Regions from separate parts of the Arthrobacter sp. NPDC055585 genome, predicted to be linked through region 1. Evidence: predicted binding sites of a transcription regulator. Region 1 holds the regulator's gene; the other holds the start of a gene.
The links. Region 1 encodes LexA, which represses DNA repair genes until DNA is damaged. Its sites were predicted from a motif close to TCGAACANNTGTTCGA; they were not measured.

Region 1 (10,186 bases):
AGCGTGTGGGCGGGTTGAACCACATCAGGAACAGCCCGGCACCGGCCGTGCACAGACCGACCAGGGCGAGCCCGACGGCCGTGGAAACGGAGGTGGCCAGCACCGCACCGACGGCCGGGCCGCCCATGAAGACAACCTCCGTGGCGATGGAGTCCAGAGTGAAGGCGGTGCGGCGCTTGTCCCCCGTGGCCAGGATGCCCAGGGACTGCCGGACAACGCTGAAGACGGGCAGCGTGAAGACGCCGCCAATCAGTGCCAGCACCAGCAGCCATTCATAGCTCACGTGCGGGGCAACGGACCAGATGACGGCTTCGGAAATCACCGAAGGGATCAGCGCCTTGCGCAGTCCCACGTTGTCCACGCGGCGGCCGCGCCACGGGGCGCCGACGGCGATGCCGATGGTCACCAGGGCGGCCACCGCTCCGGCGGCGGCATAGCCCTTATCCAGGGTGAGCACTACGTGGAGGGTCAGGAGCACGCCGGCCGCAGCGTGCGGGAAACGCGCGATCATACCGACCAGAAGCAGCCGGCGGACCGGGACGATGGCCAGCAGGTCCCGGTAGACACTAAAGTTCACTGCACTTCTCTTCTGGCCATTTAGGCCGGTCAGCGCGTGATTTTCAGTTCCAGGGAATCAACGCGCTCAACGAATTCAGGATGGCTGGCAAGGCGCTGCTGCAGCGCTGCTGCGAGTGACTGGACACCTGCGGCATCCAGTCCCGGTGCCAGCTGGAGGATGATCCTCAGTTCCGGCCCGGCGCCCCCGCCGGAAACCAGCGTACCCTCTGCCGTGCGGGAGGCCACGCCGCCGCCTGCGGTGAGGCGGACCTGCCGGATTGCTGCCTCCTGGCCGGCCGCCTCGGTAACGATCCCAGCCAGCGCGGCGTCCTCATAGGAGGGCACCCACGTCCGCTGCTGCGCCAGAGCCCACATGGCAGGCCGGCGGACCACGAACGTCACATCGCTGCCGGGGTCAATGACCAGCAGCTGCGCTTCCTCCGAGACGGCGGACAGCGCCGCCCGCGGTGCATACACCGCCACCGGACGGGCCTCGGGGTGCCAGCGCGAGAGCGCATCGACGGAAGAGAAGACCGGCAGTGCCTTGCGGCCGTCGGGGGCAGTGAGGGTCACCAGCGCAAGGTCTGCTTCCTTGTCAGCCGCGAGCCCGTGGTCCGACGTCGTTTCCTCGCCGAGTGTTGCCACGATCGCCACGTAGACGCGGGCGGTGGCCAGCGACTCAATGACCCCGGCTTCGGTGCCGGTGCCGGCAACCAGCGCCTGGACGGCGCGGGTGTACCCGGCATCGGGCTGCCCGTCGTCCTTGTCGAACTGGTGCAGCGGGTTGCCTTCACCTTCCAGGCTGCGCCCGGCCCAGGGGACGCCGGCGGAGTCCGCCGGCCCGCCTGCGGCAGCCAGTGCTGCGGCAATGTGCCCGGGCAGTTCGCGCTTAGCCACCGGAGTTAGCGCTCCGGATGGCCGGCGACGTCGAACGCCTGGGGAAGCGTGAAGGCACCGGCGTACAGTGCCTTGCCGACGATGGTTCCTTCCAGGCCCAGGGGAACCAGTTCGCGCAGGGCTGCCAGGTCATCCAGGCTGGAGATGCCGCCGGACGCGACGACGGGGCGGTCGGTGCGTGCCAGCACGTCACGGAGCAGGTCAACGTTGGGGCCGCGGAGGGTGCCGTCCTTGGTGACGTCGGTGACGACGTAGCGCGGGCAGCCGGCGTCTTCCAGGCGGGCCAAAACCTCCCAGAGGTCCCCGCCTTCCTTCGTCCAGCCGCGGGCAGCGAGCGTGGTGCCGCGGACATCAAGGCCAACGGCGATCGCGTCGCCGTAGCGGGCAATGGCGCTGGCGGTCCATTCCGGGTTCTCCAGGGCGGCGGTGCCCAGGTTCACGCGGCGGGCACCGAGTTCAAGTGCCTTTTCCAATGAAGCGTCATCACGGATGCCGCCGGAAAGCTCCACCTTGATGGTGAGTTCTTCCACTACGCGCTTGAGCAGCGGCAGGTTGCTGCCCCGGCCGAAGGCTGCGTCCAGGTCCACCAGGTGCACCCACTCAGCGCCGTCGTTCTGCCAGGCCATGGCAGCATCCAGCGGATCGCCGTAGCTGGTCTCGGAACCTGCTTCGCCCTGGACCAGGCGGACGGCCTGGCCGTCAGCTACGTCCACGGCAGGGAGCAGTTCGAGGATGGGTGTTTCAGTGAGGGACATGGTCCTGCTTTCAGTGATGGTGCCGGCTCAGAGGCCGAGGGTAAGGACGTAGGCGCCGAGCAGGGACATTCCCGCCAGGATCCAGAAACTGATGGAGACAAAGCGCGGCATGCCCTGCCGGCGGAAGGAAATGGCTCCGCCGATCAGCAGACCGGCCAGGCCCATGAGGACTACACTCCACATGGCTCAGCCCAGTCCCTTCAGCCAGTTTTCAAGCAGGGCTGCCCCGGCGTCGCCGGACTTCTCCGGGTGGAACTGGGTGGCGCTGAGCGGACCGTTCTCCACTGCGGCAACGAACGGCCCGCCGTGGTTGGCCCAGGTCACCAGCGGCGGCTGCATGGCCGGCTGTGTGACGTCGAAGTCCCATTTCTGCACGCCGTAGCTGTGCACGAAGTAGAAGCGTTCATCTTCGATGCCCGCGAACAGCCGTGACCCGGCAGGAGCCTCAACGGTGTTCCAGCCCATGTGCGGCACGACGTCAGCTGCGAGCCGCTCAACAACGCCGGGCCATTCGCCCATGCCCTGGGTACGGACGCTGTGCTCAACGCCTTCATCGAACAGGACCTGCAGGCCCACACAGATGCCCAGCACGGGGCGTCCGCCGGCTACCCGGCGTCCGATCATCCGCAGCGCATCAACGTCCTTGAGTCCCTGCATTACGGCAGCAAAGGCGCCCACGCCGGGAACAACCAGGCCGTCGGCTTCCAGGACGTCGGAGGACTTGGAGCTCAGGGTGACGTTCGCTCCGACCCGTTCCAGCGCACGGACAGCGGAGTGGATGTTCCCCGATCCGTAGTCAAGGACCGTGACGTTGCGGCTCACAGCGCACCCTTTGTGGAGGGAATGCCCTCCACACGGGGATCCGGCTCCACTGCGGCGCGGAGCGCGCGGGCAAAGGCCTTGAACTGTGCTTCGACGATGTGGTGCGGATCCCGGCCGCCGAGCACGGTCATGTGCAGGCAGATCTGGGCGTGCAGGGTGATCGCTTCGAAGACGTGCCGGGTCAGGGACCCGGTGAAGTGACCGCCGATCAGGTGGTACTCCTGCCCGGCCGGTTCACCGGAGTGCACCAGGTAGGGGCGGCCGGAAATGTCGACGACGGCGTTGGCCAGCGCTTCATCCAGCGGCACCGTGGCTTCGCCGAACCGGCGGATGCCGGCCTTGGAGCCCAGCGCGGTCTTGAGCGCTTCACCGATGCTGATGGCAACGTCCTCCACGGTGTGGTGAACGTCGATGTGGGTGTCACCGGTGGCCTTGACCGTGAGGTCGATCAGCGAGTGCTTGGCCAGCGCGGTAAGCATGTGGTCGTAGAACGGCACGGAGGTGCTGATGTCCGAACGGCCGGTGCCGTCCAGATCCAGTTCCACGAGAACGGATGATTCGCTGGTGGTCCGCTCGAGGCGGGCCGTACGGCCGGTGGCGGTCTCCACGGTCATAGAAGGTTCCTTTGGAAGAAGTGGGCTCTGGTTACCAGTCTAGTGTTTGCACCCTGCCGGTGCTGCCGGGTGCGCTAGGCAGAGAGCAGCTGGCGCAGCCGGGTGAGGAAGGCGGTTGTTTCGGCTTCGGTGCCGGCGGTGACACGCAGGTGCCCGGGAATGCCGACGTCGCGGATCAGCACGCCTGCGTCCAGGAGCCCCTGCCAGATCTTCCGGGGGTTCTCCAGCCCGCCGAAGAGCACGAAGTTGGCGTCCGATTCCGCAGGCTGCAGGCCCATTTCGGTCAGCTCTGCCACTATCCGGTCCCGCTGGCCCTTGATGTCCTCCACATTGGCCAGCAGGGCATCAGCGTGGGCCAGCGCGGCGTTGGCGGTTGCCTGCGTTACGGCCGAGAGGTGGTACGGCAGACGGACCAGACGGAGCGCGTCGGTGACTTCGGGTGCCGCAGCCATATATCCGAGCCGGGCACCGGCCAGGGCGAAGGCCTTGCTCATGGTCCGGGACACGATCAGCCGTTCCCGGCCCGGCAGCAGGGACAATGCGCTGGGCGTACCAGTGTGGGAGAACTCGGCGTAGGCCTCGTCCACGATCACGATGGCATTGCTCGCCTCGCCTGCCTCGTAGACGGCTTCCACCACGTCCAGACCGAGGGCTGTGCCGGTGGGGTTGTTCGGGGTGCACAGGAACACAATGTTCGGCTTCGCCGCCCGTACCTGCTCGGCAGCTGATGAGGCACTGAGTGTGAAGTCCGCCGCGCGGGTGCCCGTGATGTACTCGGTGCCGGTGCCGCTGGAGAGCAGCGGGTACATGGAGTAGGTGGGCGGGAAGCTCATGGCGGTGCGGCCCGGTCCGCCGAAGGCCTGCAGGATGTGCTGCAGCACTTCGTTGGATCCGTTGCCGGCCCAGATGTTCTCCACCGCCAGCCCGTGGCCCAGGTAGGCTGCCAGGCGTTCGCGCAGTTCGGTGAACTCGCGGTCGGGGTAGCGGTTGAGTCCGGTGACGGCCTCACGGACCGAGGCGGTGATCGCCTCTGCGACTTCCTGCGGCAGTCCGTGGGTGTTCTCGTTGACGTTCAGCAGAATTGGTACTTCCAGCTGCGGTGCCCCGTACGGGGTCTGGCCCCTCAGGTCATCTCGCAGGGGAAGGCGGTTGAGTTTTTCCAGCTGTTCGTTCACCCGTCCAGCTTAAGGCGCTCTCCGGCGGGGAGCAGAATCCGGCGTAAAGGTGACGGCCGGTTATGCCGGACAGCGGATTCGGTGCAGCGCTAGCCGGTTACCGGAATGTAGAGCTGGACGCCGGCGGGAACGACGTCGTCTGTGAGGTTGTTCAGTTCCATGATGTCTGCGACGACGGCACGCGGATCCCGTTCCGGCGCGTACTGGCCGGCGAGGCTCCACAAACTGTCTCCGGTGCTCACGCTGACCTGCTGGGTGCGCGTCACTTCGGCGCCGTCACTGGAGGCCAGGGCCGGTGCCGTGAAGAAACCGATGAAGGTCAGCAGCGCGGCGCCGCCCAGCAGGACCGGAGCGCCGATGAGCAGGAGCCGGCCGCGGCGGGTTAGCTTCAGCGGACCGGCTGGAACGGGACGGCGCTCAGCGCCCTGACGGGCGGCCGCCGGCTGGTCGGCGACGGGGCGTCCCGCGGAGCGCTGAGGAGCGGACATGAAGCGAAGGGAGCCCGGTGAAGTACGGGCTGCCGCAAACTGAACGGACATGGCTAAACCTTTCCGGCCCGAGTCCTTTCCGTACCGGCACAATCCCGGCTTCGAAAGTGGATTCGAACTGTTGGCATCCTTGAATCGAACATGTATTCGATTCCTGCTGTTCCTTTTCTAGCATCTATCTACGAACGCTGTCGAGACTCACTCGAACAAATGTTTGAAAATGACCTTCCGCTCCCCTAGCGTGGGTATCGGCAGGAACCTTGGACTAAAGGAAAACACCCGCCACTGACATTGCCGACTCTCCGGGTCCTCCGGAACGCTTGAAGGGAAGCCGAAGTGCCCCGTAGGACTGACTCCGAAGGCCGCCCGGCTGCCGCTGCTGCGGCCGACTCCCCCCGTCCCCGGGCACTGACCCCGCGGCAGAAGAAGATCCTGGAAACCATCCAGGCGTCCGTCAGCGCCAACGGCTACCCGCCGTCGATGCGCGAGATCGGTGACACGGTTGGACTCGCCAGCCTCTCCAGCGTCACGCACCAGCTGAGCCAGCTGGAGAAGATGGGCTACATCCGCCGCGATCCGAAGCGGCCCCGTGCCATGGAGATCCTGGTGCCTCTGCTGATGCACAAAGAGAAGGCGGATGCAGCGGACACGTCATCAGGCACTGGAACTCCTGCATCAGTCACGGAACTGACTACGGCGGTGGACACGGCAATGGTCCCGCTCGTGGGACGGATCGCCGCAGGCGGACCGATCCTGGCTGACCAGGTGGTGGAGGAAATGGTGCCGCTCCCCCGGCAGCTGGTGGGCCACGGCGAACTCTTTATGCTCCGGGTCTCCGGTGACTCGATGGTCGACGCCGCGATCTGCGACGGTGACTGGGTGGTGGTCCGCCGCCAGCAGACTGCAGAAAACGGCGACATTGTGGCCGCCCTGCTGGATGACGAAGCCACGGTCAAGACCTTCCGGCAGCGCAACGGCCACACCTGGCTGCTGCCGCAGAACACCCGCTACGAACCCATCATGGGCGACCACGCCACCATCATGGGCAAAGTCGTTTCGGTGATGCGTTCCCTGTAGTCAGTGTGACCTGCGGGGACCCGCCCGGACCGGGTGTCCCCGCAATGAAACCAGGCCGGAGCGGCTTAGGCTCCGGCGCGCTGTCCGGCGTTCAGCCGTTCGAGGATGCCCAGCGCCACGGTCCTGTCAGTAGTTGACCAGAACGGCGGCAGCGCCGCGCGCAGGAAACCGCCGTACCGGGCGGTCGCCAGCCGGGAATCCAGCACGGCCACCATGCCGCGGTCCCCCGCGGCGCGGATCAGCCGGCCGGCGCCCTGGGCCAGCCGGACCGCAGCGTGGGTCGCCGAGACGCTCATAAAGCCGTTGCCTCCGGCCTTGGCCACGGCGCGGGTCCGCGCGGTCATCAGCGGATCATCGGGGCGTGGGAACGGAATACGGTCAATGACCACCAGCCGGCAGGCTTCGCCCGGAACGTCCACGCCCTGCCAAAGTGACATGGTCCCGAAAAGGCAGGTCGCGTCGTCTTCCGCGAACTCCTTTACCAGCGCGGACATGGAGGACTCGCCCTGGCACAGGATGGGGAAATCCACCTTCTCACGCAGCGCTGCTGCGGCTTCCTCCGCCGCCCGCCGCGAAGAGAACAGACCCAGTGCGGCGCCCCCTGAGGCTTTCAGCAGCGTTTCAAGCTCTGCCAGCTGCGCCGGTGAGGTGCCGCGGTCCGGTTTGGGCAGATCCTTGGCAACATAAAGGACCCCCTGCCGGGGATAGTCGAAGGGACTGCCGACGTCGGTGCCCGTCCAGGCCGGCGCACCGGCGCCGACGAGGCCCAGTCCTCCGGCTACCGGTCCGAACTCGGAGCCGATCGCCAGGGTGGCTGAGGTAAGCACCACGGTGTGCCCGTCGAAGAGTCCGTCCCGCAGCCTGCCGGCCACGGAAATCGGAGCAACGTTCAGTGTGGCCGGAGCTGAATCATCCGGCGGGGAGTAGCCTTCCCCGGGCGAGAACGTGCTGGGCCTCGATGACCAGAGCACCTCACCGGAATCCGGCGCCTCGAGCAGGCGTTCACAGACTTCCAGCACTCCGAGCAGCCGGGAGCGGGCCATCTGCCGCCCGCCGTCGCCCGCGTCACCGCCCTCAGGCTTGGAATCAGACAGCGCCACCCGGCAGGCTTCACGGACCCGGGAAACCGCCAGCTGCTGTTCCTCGTTGAGACCGGAGGGCATCAGGCCGGCGGGCAGCCCCTCTACCGAGGCGTCGAACGCACGGCCGGCTGCTGCCAGTTCCTCCACTGAGGCGGAGGTGTGCTTGCGGGCGGCGGTGACGGCTGCACTGATGACAGTGCCGGAGAGCTGCCCGGTGACCGCACCGGTGACGCGGTCCTGCAGCTCGTGGGCCTCATCGATGACCACTACGTCGTAGTCCGGGAGCACCGCCAGGCCTTCGAAGGCACTGATGGCCAGCATCGCATGGTTGGTGATCACCAGGTCGGCCACCGCAGCCTTGGCGCGGGCCTGTTCGCTGAAACAGTGCTCGGCCACCGGGCAGCGCTGGGCACCCAGGCATTCCATGGCCGTCACGGACACCTGCCGCCAGGCGCGGTCGCTGACGCCGGGCAGCAGTTCGTCGCGGTCGCCTGTTTCGGTTTCCTCTGCCCAGTCGCGCAGGCGCACCACTTCGCGGCCAAGCGCCGACGTCGGTCCCGCGGCCGGAGCCGGATGGGAGACGGCTTTTTCCTCACCGAGCGTAAACAGCGCGCCGGGATCGTCGTCGTCCGGGAAACCGCCGCCCGTCTTGTGCACGCAGACATAGTTGCTGCGGCCCTTCAGGAGGGCAACGTCCACGTCGCGTGGCAGTTTGGGCTTCAGCGCAGCCAGCAGGCGCGGCACGTCGCGCCCCACGATCTGCGCCTGCAGCGCCAGGGTGGCGGTGGAGACCAGCGCGGGTTTGGTGCTCTCCAGTGAGTGCTGGATCAGCGGCACCAGGTATGCCAGTGACTTGCCCGTACCGGTTCCGGCCTGGACCAGCAGGTGCTTGCCGGATTCGATGGACTCGGCGACTTCGCGTGCCATTTGCTGCTGGCCCGGCCGCTGCTGGCCGCCCATGGCTGTAACGGCCGTCTGCAGCAGGTCCAGGACCTCGGCGGCGGTGTCTTTCTTAGGCATGGCTGAGGAACGGCTCCAGCTCCGGAGCCAGCGAATCGCGGACCTTGACCCGCATCCGGGTTCCGTTTTCCTCATGATCGAGGCGCAGGATCTCGGCATCCTGGCTGTGCAGGCGGGAGACGACGTCGCCGCGCTCGTACGGAACCAGCAGTTCAAGTTCAACACCCGGCCGCGGGATGCCTTCGGAGATTGCCTGCAGCAGTTCCTCAATGCCTTCGCCGGTGCGGGCGGAGACGACGACGGTGCGCGGTTCGCGCTGGCGCAGCCGTTCGATGACAAACGGGTCCGCGGCGTCGGCCTTGTTCAGCACGATGATCTCCGGGATCCGGCGTGCATCGACGTCGGCCAGCACGGAGCGGACCGCAGCGATCTGGCCTTCGGGATCCGGGTGGGAGGCGTCCACAACGTGCAGGATCAGGTCCGAGTCGGCGACTTCCTCCAGCGTGGAGCGGAAGGCTTCCACCAGCTGGGTGGGCAGGGACCGCACAAAACCCACCGTGTCCGCCAGGGTGTAGCCCAGGCCGTCCGGAGTCTCGGCGCGGCGGATAGTCGGGTCCAGGGTAGCGAACAGGGCGTTCTCCACCAGCACGCCGGCGTCGGTGAGCCGGTTCAGCAGCGAGGACTTGCCGGCGTTGGTGTAACCGGCGATCGCTACGGAGGGAATCTGGTTCCGCTGGCGGTTGGCGCGCTTGGTTTCGCGGGCCGGCTTCATGCCGGCGATTTCGCGGCGCAGCTTGGCCATGCGGGTGCGGATCTTCCGGCGGTCCAGCTCGATCTTGGTTTCACCGGGTCCACGTGAGCCCATGCCTGCTCCGGCGCTGCCCACCTGTCCGCCGGCCTGGCGGGACATGGATTCGCCCCAGCCGCGCAGGCGGGGAAGCAGGTATTCCAGCTGGGCCAGTTCAACCTGTGCCTTGCCCTCGCGGGACTTGGCGTGCTGGGCGAAGATGTCCAGGATCAGGGCGGTGCGGTCAATGACCTTCACCTTGACGATGTCTTCCAGTCCGCGGCGCTGGGACGGTGAGAGCTCGCTGTCCACAATGACGGTATCCGCGCCGGTGGCCATCACAACGTCCTTGAGCTCCTGGGCCTTGCCGGAGCCGAGGAAGGTTCCGGGGTCCGGCTTCAGACGGCGCTGGATCATTCCGTCCAGCACCTCGGAACCGGCCGTTTCAGCCAGTGCAGCAAGTTCGCGCAGGGAGTTCTCGGCGTCGGCCGCTGTGCCTTCCGTCCACAGGCCGGCGAGCACAACACGCTCAAGGCGCAGCTGCCGGTATTCAACCTCGGTGACGTCCTCGAGTTCCGTGGACAGTCCTGCCACACGGCGCAGGGCACGGCGGTCCGCGAGGTCCTGCTGATCCCCGTCGTAGTCCGAGTGCTCCGCTTCCTGTGCAGACAAGGCCTGTGCCTGTCCGCGGAATCCAACGGCAGGGTTCACGCTCTGCTTGGCAGCAGCTGCGTCTTCCTTGGCCAGGATCCGGTCGATAACGCCCTGAATCTCTTCGGGCTTCAAATCTGTGGGCGTCGAGCCGGCAGCGGGACGGGAATTGTTGATGGTCATAATCTCCTTAGAAGCGGTGTTAACCATGGTAGGCCAGTGGACCCACATTGTGGCGGGCATCCGGCGGGTTGTGCAATAAGTGCATTTCCGGGCCTCGGAGCCGAATGGGGCCCGGATGCCGTACAGCCACTAATCTT
Region 2 (10,186 bases), on a different contig from region 1:
TGCGGGCAGATCCCACACCATGGCGGGAACCGGTCCTTCAGAGCTGAAGAGCACCGGCGGTGCCAGCCGCTCGCCGGGGCCCCAGCGGGTCTGCTCCGCAGTCCGGGGCAGGGCAGGTGCAGGACCCTCCGGAGGGGACAGCCAGGGCGGGGGCACCGGCCGGCGGGCGTCCGCAGTGCGCTGCAGTTCCGCCGCCGTCCGGGCCAGGGACAGACGCGCAGCGTAGACCTCACCGTCCAGCCTCCGGGTCCAGGCCCGCACGGCTGCCGCCGCAGCAAGGTAGCCGGTGGCGTGGTCCAGTGCCTGGACGGGCAGCGGCAGCGGCGCATCCGCAGCGGACCAGGCCATGCCGGCGTCGGCAATGCCTGACGCCGTCTGCACCAGGGAGTCGAAGCCGCGCCGCCCGCGCCACGGTCCGGTCCAGCCCCAGGCATCGACCGCCACGGTGACGACGCCGGGGCGCAGCTGCTGGAGCCGGTGTTCGTCCAGTCCCAGTCCGGTGAGGGCACCGGGACGGTAGCCGTGCACCACGAGGTCAGCCGAAGAGATGAGCTCGCGGACCCTCGCTGCGCCGTCGGGCGTGCGCAGGTCCAGCCGGGCGCAGCTCTTGCCCACCGTCATTTCCGCTTCAAGAGCCGGCTCCTCCCAATCCGGTGGATCAATCCGCAGGACCCGTGCTCCGAACCCGGCGAGGAACCGGGTAGCCACAGGTCCGGCGATGACACGGGTGAGGTCCAGGACCCGGACACCCTTCAGCGGCCGTTCAGCGGTTCCGGAGGTTTCGGCCGGCAGCCGGGGTGCGCGCCGGGTCCAGCCGATGAGAGGTTCGGCCCAGACGGACTGGCCTTGGGGATGGGCCTGCCACTGTTCTGCCGTCCGCAGCTGTGCCGCGCAGCCGCCGGCTTCCACTACGGCCTCTTCCAGCTCTCCGCTCTTCCACGCCCGCACCGCCACAGAGGCAGTCTCGGGACCGGTATCTGCGGGCAGGCCCAGGACGGCGAGCGCAGCACGGCGGTGGTGCGGGGCATTGGTGTGCAGCCGGATCCAGCCGTCCGCGCACGGATAGTCGCGGGAGAGCGGATCCCAGGGCGGGGGAACCGCCCAGCCGGCCGGGCGGAAGGACATGCCGAACCAGGCACGGGCAAGATCCGGGTCGGCTTCGGCGTGCACCGGTACACCGGAGAGACGGGAGGCCAGTTCCGCGACCGCGCTTCCCGCGGCCGCCACGGATGCGGCGGCAAAGGAGCGCACGGGATAGCACGACTCCATGCAGCAGCTCCTTCGGGTCCGGATTCCTGTTGCAGTAGGCTACGTCACAGATCCGGGACCGGACAGATCCGTCCGCACCCGAATGCATCCTGTGAAAGGCACGGCAGTTGAAAGACCCAGGCACCTCCGGCAGCTCTCGCTGGAAAGCGGCGGCCGCCGCGCTCGCAGATTCCCGCCGGCTGGACCTGTACGCGAGGATCATCACTGCAGCGGGACACGGCGATCCGCTCTCCGGTCATGATCTGGACCGGCCGGAAACCAAATCCCTGAACGTCCTGGTGAAGGCAGGTCTGGTCCGGGCCGGGGAAGACGGCCTGCATCCGGTACCGGAGCTTTTCTCCCGCCTGCTCGCCGCGGACCGACCGCCCCGGGATGAGTCCCCGCTCCGGCACCTGGGTCCGGGAAGCGCCGGCAGCCTGCCTTCCAAGCGGACTGACCGCCTGGAAGTCCTGCATTATCTGGCCGGGGAGATCTTCTCGCAGCACGGCACCCTCGGTTCCGGCGAGGACGGTGCAGGGAATCCGGCGGGCCGGGCCCGGCTGACGGAAGCGGAGGTCACTTCACGGCTGGCCGCCTTCACCAACGACCCGGCAATGTTCCGGCGGGCCATGGTGGATGAAGGAATCGTCCGCCGCAGCCCGGATGGCTCAAGCTACTGGCTCACTAGGCCGCGCCCGGCGGCCGGTATTGAGTTTGCCGGCTGAGCCCCGGGTCCCTCCCGCCGCTACTCCGAGGTTCCTGCTTCCAGGATCGACACGATGGAGAAGAGCGTAAAGCAGACAGCTCCGAGTCCCACCAGCACATGTGCCGGGACGAGGAAGGACGGATCCGTGCCTGCCGCTTCAAAGAGGAACGCGGCGAAGAACAGGCAGGTGAGCGCCGTTCCGATGGGCATCAGCGGAATCCGGTTGGCCAGGGCAAAGGTGCGGCGCCAGACGAGCGCGAGCAGCAGCACTTTGGACAGGATGCTGAAGCAGATCAGCCCCAGGCCAATCAGCACACATCCCGGGGCCAGCCGGTAGGGCTCGGCTGAACTGAGCAGCACAAAGAGCCCGAGCAGCAGGTTGACCAGGCCCGCGGCACCGACGAACCAGGGCCAGACCAAACGTTCGCTGTCGCTGAAGGCGTTGCGTATTTGGCGCACGATGCTCGCAACCAGGGCGATCAGCGACGTGCAGATCACGGCCAGCCCGATCAGAACATGGCCGGCAACGAATCCCGGGGTGTCTCCGCGCAGCAGCAGGCCGGTTGCGAGGGAAAAGCCTGCCACGGCCGCCGCAGCCGGAACAGTGATCAGCACGAGGCCGGCGGCGCGGGTGTGGGCGCCTTCCGGCGGGCCGTCCAGGGGATCGAGGAGCTGTGCTGACTGAATCAGCGTGAATTTTGTGGAGGCAGCCGCGACAGTACTGACGCAGGAGGCAACCAGCCCGACACCGATTACTACGAAGCCGGCGGTGAGGTTCTCCGCGGTGTTCTCCCGGTTGGCCAGGACAATGCCCCAGATGATTGCGGCAGCAGCAGCTGCGTAGCCGGAGAGCGGCAGGGCAATGCCCCACACGCGCCCGTAGCGGTCGATGAGCTGCCGGATGATGGTGGCCGCCGTAGTGAACAGCGCATAACAGATGGCGGTCAATCCCACATTGACGTGGCCGGCAACGAAGTGGCTGGCGTCATCGGGCCCGGCCAGGATGTACAGGCCGTAGGACAGGCACACAGCGCCCATCAGAAGCGGTATGGCGCGAAAGATGACGCTCATTGTCCAATTCATGTTGTCCAATTCATGGCGTACCCCGAAAGCAATGGTGGACCGGGTGCGGGTTTCGGCGCCGTGGCCTGTCCGCGGTTAGTGCAAGTCTGCGCCCGTCCCACCTGCGGAACAATGCCGGAAGCAGGGAGCAAATGCCGGCTGCGGAACTTCATGCCTCCGCAGCGACAGCCCCTCCCGGGGCCCTGCGGCATTCAGATCTCACCGGCTGCCGCGGACCGTTGACTTGGCCGGAGGGCGGGCGTCGAATGGGTAGTGGGTTTTGGTTCCGGACCATCCACGGATGGCTTCCCTAGGAGGCGTCATTGGCCGCTCGATTCACTGCCCACGGAGCCGAAGCAACCCACCCGGGAGCACAGGCAGCCACTGATCTCGGGTCGCCGGCGTCTTCATACCAAACGGCTACCGCGCCTGCTTCGCAGGCTTCCTCTGCTGCCTCTGCCTCTGCCTCTGCCCCGGCCCCGCCTGAACCGCCGCCCCAATCCGGTCCGGGAGCCCCGGCGCCGCACAGTCGCCGCCAGCTGGCTTTGGTTTTCAGCGGCCTGATCATGGCGGTGCTGATCTCTGCACTGGACCAGACAATCGTCTCCACCGCGCTTCCCACGATCGTGGGGGACCTGCGGGGATTGGACCACCTGTCCTGGGTCATTACCGCCTACCTGCTGACGTCCACGATCGGGCTGCCCATCTACGGCAAGCTCGGTGACCTGCTGGGACGCAAGAACATCTTCATCTTTGCGATTGTGGTTTTCCTGCTCGGATCAGCGCTGTCGGGCCAGGCCCACAGCATGGGAGAGCTGATTGCCTACCGGGCGCTGCAGGGAGTCGGCGGCGGCGGGCTGATCATCGGATCACAGGCGATCATCGGGGACATCGTCTCGGCACGCGACCGCGGCAAGTACATGGGCCTGATCGGCGCAGCTTTCGGCGTTGCCTCCGTCAGCGGACCCCTGCTGGGCGGCTACCTGACGCAGTACTGGTCCTGGCGCTGGGTGTTCTACATCAACCTGCCGCTCGGAGCGATCGCCCTGGCCCTGATCATCACCTCACTGCACCTGCCCAAGCGCAGCGCCGCGGGAATCAAGCTGGACTATCCCGGTGCCGTGCTGCTGGCGATTGCGAGCGCGGCGCTGGTGGGCATTACCAGCTGGGGCGGAACCACCTACGCCTGGACTTCTCCAACCATCCTGGGCCTCGGCGCAGCCGCCCTGGCAGCCATAGCGGTCTTCATTCCCGTTGAGCTGCGGGCCAACGAACCGATCCTGCCGCTGCGCCTGTTCAAAAACCGGAACTTTGTGGTGTGCACCCTGGTGGGACTCGCCGTCGGGCTGGCAATGTTCGGGTCCATCTCCTACCTGCCGACCTTCCTGCAAATGGTCAACGGAGCCAGCGCCACAGACTCCGGGCTGATGATGCTGCCCATGACCGCCGGTGTACTCATCACCTCAGTCGGGAGCGGGCAGCTGATTTCACGCACCGGGCGGTACAAGATCTATCCCATCGCCGGGGCGCTGATTATGATCCTTGGCCTGCTGCTGCTCTCCCGCATCTCCGCGGAGACCCAGTACTGGTTCACTGCGCTGGGGATGTTCGTGCTGGGCCTGGGAATTGGCATGCTGATGCAGAACGTCGTACTGATCGTGCAGAACAGCGTTCCGCCGCAGAACATGGGCACAGGGGTTTCCTCCGCGAACTATTTCCGCCAGATCGGCGGAACGCTTGGGATCGCCGTCTACGGGTCCGTGTTCATTTCCCGGCTCAACGACCAGGTGGCCAATGCCCCGGCGGCAGTGCGCGGAGTGACCGGCCAGGGAGTGAACTCCATCAGCCCGGACCAGCTCAGGGGGCTGCCGGCTCCGGCACGGGACTTCATTGCCGACGCTTTCGGTACCGCCCTGCCTCCGATCTTCCTGCTGGGCATCCCCGCACTGGGCGCCGCGTTTGTGCTGACGCTTTTTATCAAAGAGATCCCGCTGGCCAAGACAGCCAACGTTCAACTGGAAGGTGAGGCAAAACGCTAATGGCCTCAGGTGCACATGCTGCCGTACCCGTCAACACAGGCGGTGCGGAGACCCGGCAGGAGGAGGGCGTACGGCGCGGACGGGTACTGGTCTTTACGGGACTGGTGCTTTCGGTCCTGCTCGCGGCGCTGGACCAGACAATCGTTGCCACGGCCCTGCCGACCATCGTGGGTGACCTGAACGGACTCGAACACCTCTCCTGGGTGGTGACCGCTTACATCCTGGCGGCAACCATCGGGCTGCCCATTTACGGCAAGCTCGGAGACCTGTTCGGCCGCAAGAACATCTTTATCTTCGCAATCGCCGTGTTCCTGCTGGGTTCTGTCCTCTCCGGGCTCTCCCAGAACATGGGCCAGCTGATTGCGTTCCGGGCGCTGCAGGGTGTGGGCGGCGGCGGACTGATGATCGGAGCGCAGGCCATCATCGGGGACCTGGTCTCTCCGCGGGAACGCGGACGCTACATGGGGCTGATCGGCGCCTCCTTTGGGCTCGCCTCCGTCGGCGGGCCACTCCTGGGCGGCTGGATCACCGACGCCTGGTCCTGGCGCTGGGTATTCTACATCAACGTGCCCATCGGAGCCGTGGCGCTCGCCGTCGTCCTTACCTCCCTGCACCTGCCCAAGGTTGAACGGTCCCGGCCGCGGCTGGACTATGCCGGTGCCGGGCTGCTCGCCGTCGCCTCCACTGCGCTGATTCTGGTGACCAGCTGGGGTTGCACCACCTATGACTGGGGGAGCCCGCAGATCCTCGGGCTGGCCGCAGCCGCCGTGCTGGCCGGAGCTGCTTTCGTGTGGGCGGAACGCCGGGCCAGCGAGCCGATCCTGCCGCTGGGCCTGTTCCGGCTGCGGAACTTCCTGATCCCGGTGCTGGCGGGCATCGCCGTCGGAATAGCGATGTTCTCCACCATCTCCTACCTGCCCACGTTCCTGCAGATGGTCAACGGCGCCACCGCCACCGAATCCGGACTGATGATGCTGCCGATGATGGCCGGACTGCTGCTGACTTCGATCGGTACCGGCCAGCTGATCTCCCGGACCGGGCGGTACAAGATCTATCCCGCTGCCGGATGCGCGGTGGTCATCGCCGGACTGGTGCTGCTCTCCCGGATCTCCCAGGACACCCCGTACTGGTTCACCGCCATCGGCATGGCAGTGCTGGGAATGGGCATTGGAGCGCTGCTGCAGAACCTGGTGCTGATCGTGCAGAACAGCGTTCCGCCGCAGAACATGGGTACGGCCATCTCCGCCGCGAACTACTTCCGCCAGATCGGTGCCTCCTTCGGAATCGCTGCCTTCGGCTCGATCTTCATCCAGCGCCTGACCGACCAGCTCGCGGCAGCACCGGCAGGGACCGCGGGGATGCTGCCCCAGGAGAGCATCAATTCGCTGACACCGGCCGTGCTGCAGGGACTGCCCGGCCCGGTGCAGCAGGCTATTGGGGCGGCGTTCGGCACGGCACTGCCGCCGATCTTCCTGCTCAGCATCCCGCTGGTGGCGGCAGGCGGTGTGCTTTGCCTGTTCATCCGTGAGATTCCGCTCTCAACCCAGTCCCGGGTGGAGGCTGCGGCTGAGTAAATCCGAACTCCCACCGGCCTCCTAGGGAGCACTGTGCAGATTGTCAGAGTGGAGTCGTACACTGGAGGTTCGAATATATGTTCGAATGCGGTTTTGTCCTGGAACACGGTGCGGGCACCGGTTCAGGTCACCGGCCGGATACCAATTCAGGTACAGCTAGAAGGCACAGCGAGGGGCAGCCATGGGACTTTTCAGTGAAGCAATTGAGGTGGTGTGCTCACCGGCGGGCATACCGCTGCGCCTTAGCTGGCAGGGCCGGACCTACAAGGTCGCTGCCAATCCAGTGCGCTGGTATGAGCGGCGGCGCTGGTGGGAAGAGGAACCCCGGGCAGAACGCGGACACGGCCCAGGACTGGTGGATTCAGAGATCTGGCGGGTCCAGGCACGCCTGAGTCCCCGCTCGCCGCTGCGCACGCTGGACATTTCCCGGCAGGCTGCCTCCAACACCTGGCGGCTGATCCGCATTCATGATGCGCTCCGGGAAAGTGCCTAGTACCGGGTCAATGAGTACTGTGCCATGAGTTTTACCCACCTCCACGCGGCCACAGCTTTTTCCGCGCACTACGGCACCTCCTGGCCTGAAGAACTGGCGCAGGCCGCCGCAGCTGACGGCGCCGACGCGCTCGCGTGCACCGACAGGGACGGCCTGTACGGCACGGTCAAGCACCTGCGCGCCTGCATGGACGCCGGCATTGATCCAATCGTCGGCGTGGACCTGGCGCTGCTGGACGGGGAAGGCAAAGAGGCGGAAGTTACCGGGCGGGCGGTCATCCTGGCCCACGGACACAACGGGGGAGCAGGCTACCACGCGCTGTGCCGGCTTATCTCTGACGCCCACACCGGAACTTCGCCGTCCCGGGGACGTGCAGGCCGCCCGGCCGGCGTCACCCTGGAACAGCTTGCCGCCCGTGTACTGGGCGTCGACGGGGAGCCTGTACTGAGCGTGCTCGTAGGACCGTACACCGACGTCGGACGTGCCATGCGCAGCCGCAGCTACGCCGTCGCCCGCACCCTGTTCCGGCGCTGGCTCTCAGTTATGCCGCGCGCTGCGCTCGCCGTGGAGGTAGTCACCCACCTCAGTTCCCCGGGCACCAACCTCAGCTTGGCCCATGCCGTGCGGATGTTCCGGCTCTCCGATGAAATGCACATCCCGGCGGTGCTGACCAACGCGGTGCGCTACGTGGATGAAGACGGAGCCGCCACTGCGGACGTACTCGACGCCGCACGCGCCCTGACTTCCATGGCGCAGCTGCAGGACCTGCAGCCCAACGGGCAGGGCTGGCTGAAACCGGGGAAACAGATGGCAGCGCTCGCCGCGGAGATCAGCGAGGAAGCAGGCTTTGGGCGCTCCGGGGCAGTAAAGCTGCTTGCCGGAACCGAGGCGCTCGCAGATGCCTGCCGGATCGACCCGGCCTCAGACATGGGATGGAAGCAGCCGGTGGTACCGGAAGCCGGGGTCATCGGGATCGATGCCGAACCTGTCCTCGAACTGCGCGGACGCTGCGAGGCAGGAATCGGCAGGCGCTTCGGGCACCTGCGCGGTTCAGCGGAGGCCGCCATGCGCAACCGGCTCGAACACGAGCTGGGGATTATCGAACGGCTGGGCTTCGCTGCCTACTTCCTGACCGTTGCCGAAGTCTCCACCATGATCCGTGACATGGGGGTACGGGCAGCGGCGCGCGGCTCAGGCGCCTCGTCGCTGGTGAACTACCTGCTGGGCATAAGCCATGTGAACCCGCTGGCACACGACCTGATTTTTGAGCGCTTCCTCTCCCGGGACCGTTCGACACTTCCGGACATCGACATTGACGTTGAAAGCGCTGAACGGCACAACGTGTACCACCGCATCTTCGAACGCTTCGGGGCGCAGCGGGTCACCCTGATGAGCATGCAGAACGGTTACCGGGCTCGCGGAGCGGTGCGCGACGCCGGACTGGCCCTGGGCCTGCCCGAAGAGGAGGTCGGTGCCGTGGCCAAGGCGCTGTGGCGCTTCTCGGCAAGCCACTTCCGTGAGGCGCTCGCAGAGAAACCCGAACTGCGCGGCGTTGCAGAAGCCGTGCAGCAGAACCGGCAGCTGGATCTGCTGGTGGACCTGACCGAACGGCTGGACCGCCTGCCCCGGCACATCTCCATGCACCCGTGCGGAGTGATCCTGGGGGATACCTCCCTGCTGGACCGCACCCCGGTGCAGCCCAGCGGTTTGGGCCTGCCCATGTCCCAGTTCGACAAACACGACATGGATCCGATGGGCATGCTCAAACTCGACGTGCTGGGTGTGCGGATGCAGTCCGCCATGGCCTTCGCGCTGAACGAGGTGGTCCGGGTGCATTCCGGCGGAGACGACGTCGCCAAAGCCGGAAAACACGTCCGGGAAGCGGAACCTCGTCCGGAGTGGATTGCCGACGACGGGCGGATCGACCTGGATGCCGTTCCGCTGGATGATGAGCCGACCTTTGAGCTGATCCGCAGCACCCACACCCTGGGCTGTTTCCAGATCGAGTCACCCGGCCAGCGGGAACTGGTGGGCAAGATGGCGCCGCGGGACTTCAACGACCTGATCATCGACATTTCCCTGTTCCGGCCCGGACCCATGAAATCGGACATGGTGCGGCCGTTCCTGGAACACCGCCACGGCTGGGCTCCTGCGGTGTACCCGCACGAATCGCTGCGCCCGGTGCTGGCGGAGACCCACGGCGTGACGGTCTTCCATGAACAGGTACTGCGGACCTTCGACGTCTTTACCGGATGCGGGCTGGCCAAAGCCGATGAGCTGCGCCGGCTGCTGGGCAATCCCGCCGCCGAACAGGGGGTGGAGGATTTCTTCCGGCAGGCTGCAGAAAAGCGCGGCTACGACGCGCAGACCATCGAGAACGTCTGGGGAACGCTGAAGGCCTTTGGCAGTTTCGGTTTCTGCAAGGCCCACGGCGCCGCGTTCGCCGTGCCCACCTACCAGTCGGCCTGGCTGAAAGCCCACCATCCCGAAGCGTTCCTGGCTGGAATCTTCGAACACGATCCGGGCATGTACCCGCGCAGGCTGCTGGTGGCTGAAGCGCGCAGGATGGGCATTCCCATCCTGCCGTTGGATATTAACCGCAGCGGCGAGCAGTACCGGGTGGAATGGGTGCCGGCCGTCCCCGAAGCGCCCGGCCGCAAGGCGCGTCCCGGAAGGTTCGGGATCCGGCTCAGCTTCGCCGGGATCTACGGACTCTCCGCCGCGGAGGTGCGGCGGATCGCCGCCGGGCAGCCGTTCGACTCCCTGGCGGACCTGCGGGCCCGCGCAAAACTCTCCCGTCCGTCAATCCAGCGCCTGGCCCAGCTGGGCGCCTTCGATTCGCTCTCCCGGGAGACCGGGTCGCGCGGCAGCAGGGCGGATCTGCTGCAGCACCTGGCCGAAACATCCGGCAAATCCGGAACCCGGAAATACGATCCAATCCCGGGCCAGCTGGCGCTTCCCCTGGGGGACACCGAACTGGCCAACCTTGTTCCGCAGCTGCCTGAACCAAGTCTCCCCGAGCGGGTCCGCACGGAGCTGGACCTGCTCGCCGTCGACGTCAGTG

Region 2: the regulator LexA is predicted to act here: its motif matches at 6,699-6,714, upstream of ACWGQ2_RS12835 (DUF6504 family protein).

Annotation. Positions count from the first base shown of each region.
Region 1 is NZ_JBSHIT010000011.1:112,981-123,166, reverse strand. It holds gene ACWGQ2_RS16865 (MFS transporter) at 1-577, opposite strand, end outside; gene ACWGQ2_RS16860 (SseB family protein) at 607-1,455, opposite strand; gene priA (bifunctional 1-(5-phosphoribosyl)-5-((5-phosphoribosylamino)methylideneamino)imidazole-4-carboxamide isomerase/phosphoribosylanthranilate isomerase PriA) at 1,461-2,210, opposite strand; gene ACWGQ2_RS16850 (hypothetical protein) at 2,238-2,393, opposite strand; gene hisH (imidazole glycerol phosphate synthase subunit HisH) at 2,397-3,032, opposite strand; gene hisB (imidazoleglycerol-phosphate dehydratase HisB) at 3,029-3,646, opposite strand; gene ACWGQ2_RS16835 (histidinol-phosphate transaminase) at 3,721-4,821, opposite strand; gene ACWGQ2_RS16830 (LysM peptidoglycan-binding domain-containing protein) at 4,911-5,360, opposite strand; gene lexA (transcriptional repressor LexA) at 5,718-6,386, shown strand; gene ACWGQ2_RS16820 (ATP-dependent DNA helicase) at 6,452-8,488, opposite strand; gene hflX (GTPase HflX) at 8,481-10,049, opposite strand.
Region 2 is NZ_JBSHIT010000007.1:73,585-83,770, forward strand. It holds gene ACWGQ2_RS12810 (CoA transferase) at 1-1,269, opposite strand, end outside; gene ACWGQ2_RS12815 (DUF2087 domain-containing protein) at 1,377-1,973, shown strand; gene ACWGQ2_RS12820 (DUF2776 family protein) at 1,994-3,025, opposite strand; gene ACWGQ2_RS12825 (MDR family MFS transporter) at 3,562-5,055, shown strand; gene ACWGQ2_RS12830 (MDR family MFS transporter) at 5,055-6,629, shown strand; gene ACWGQ2_RS12835 (DUF6504 family protein) at 6,811-7,122, shown strand; gene ACWGQ2_RS12840 (DNA polymerase III subunit alpha) at 7,147-10,186, shown strand, end outside.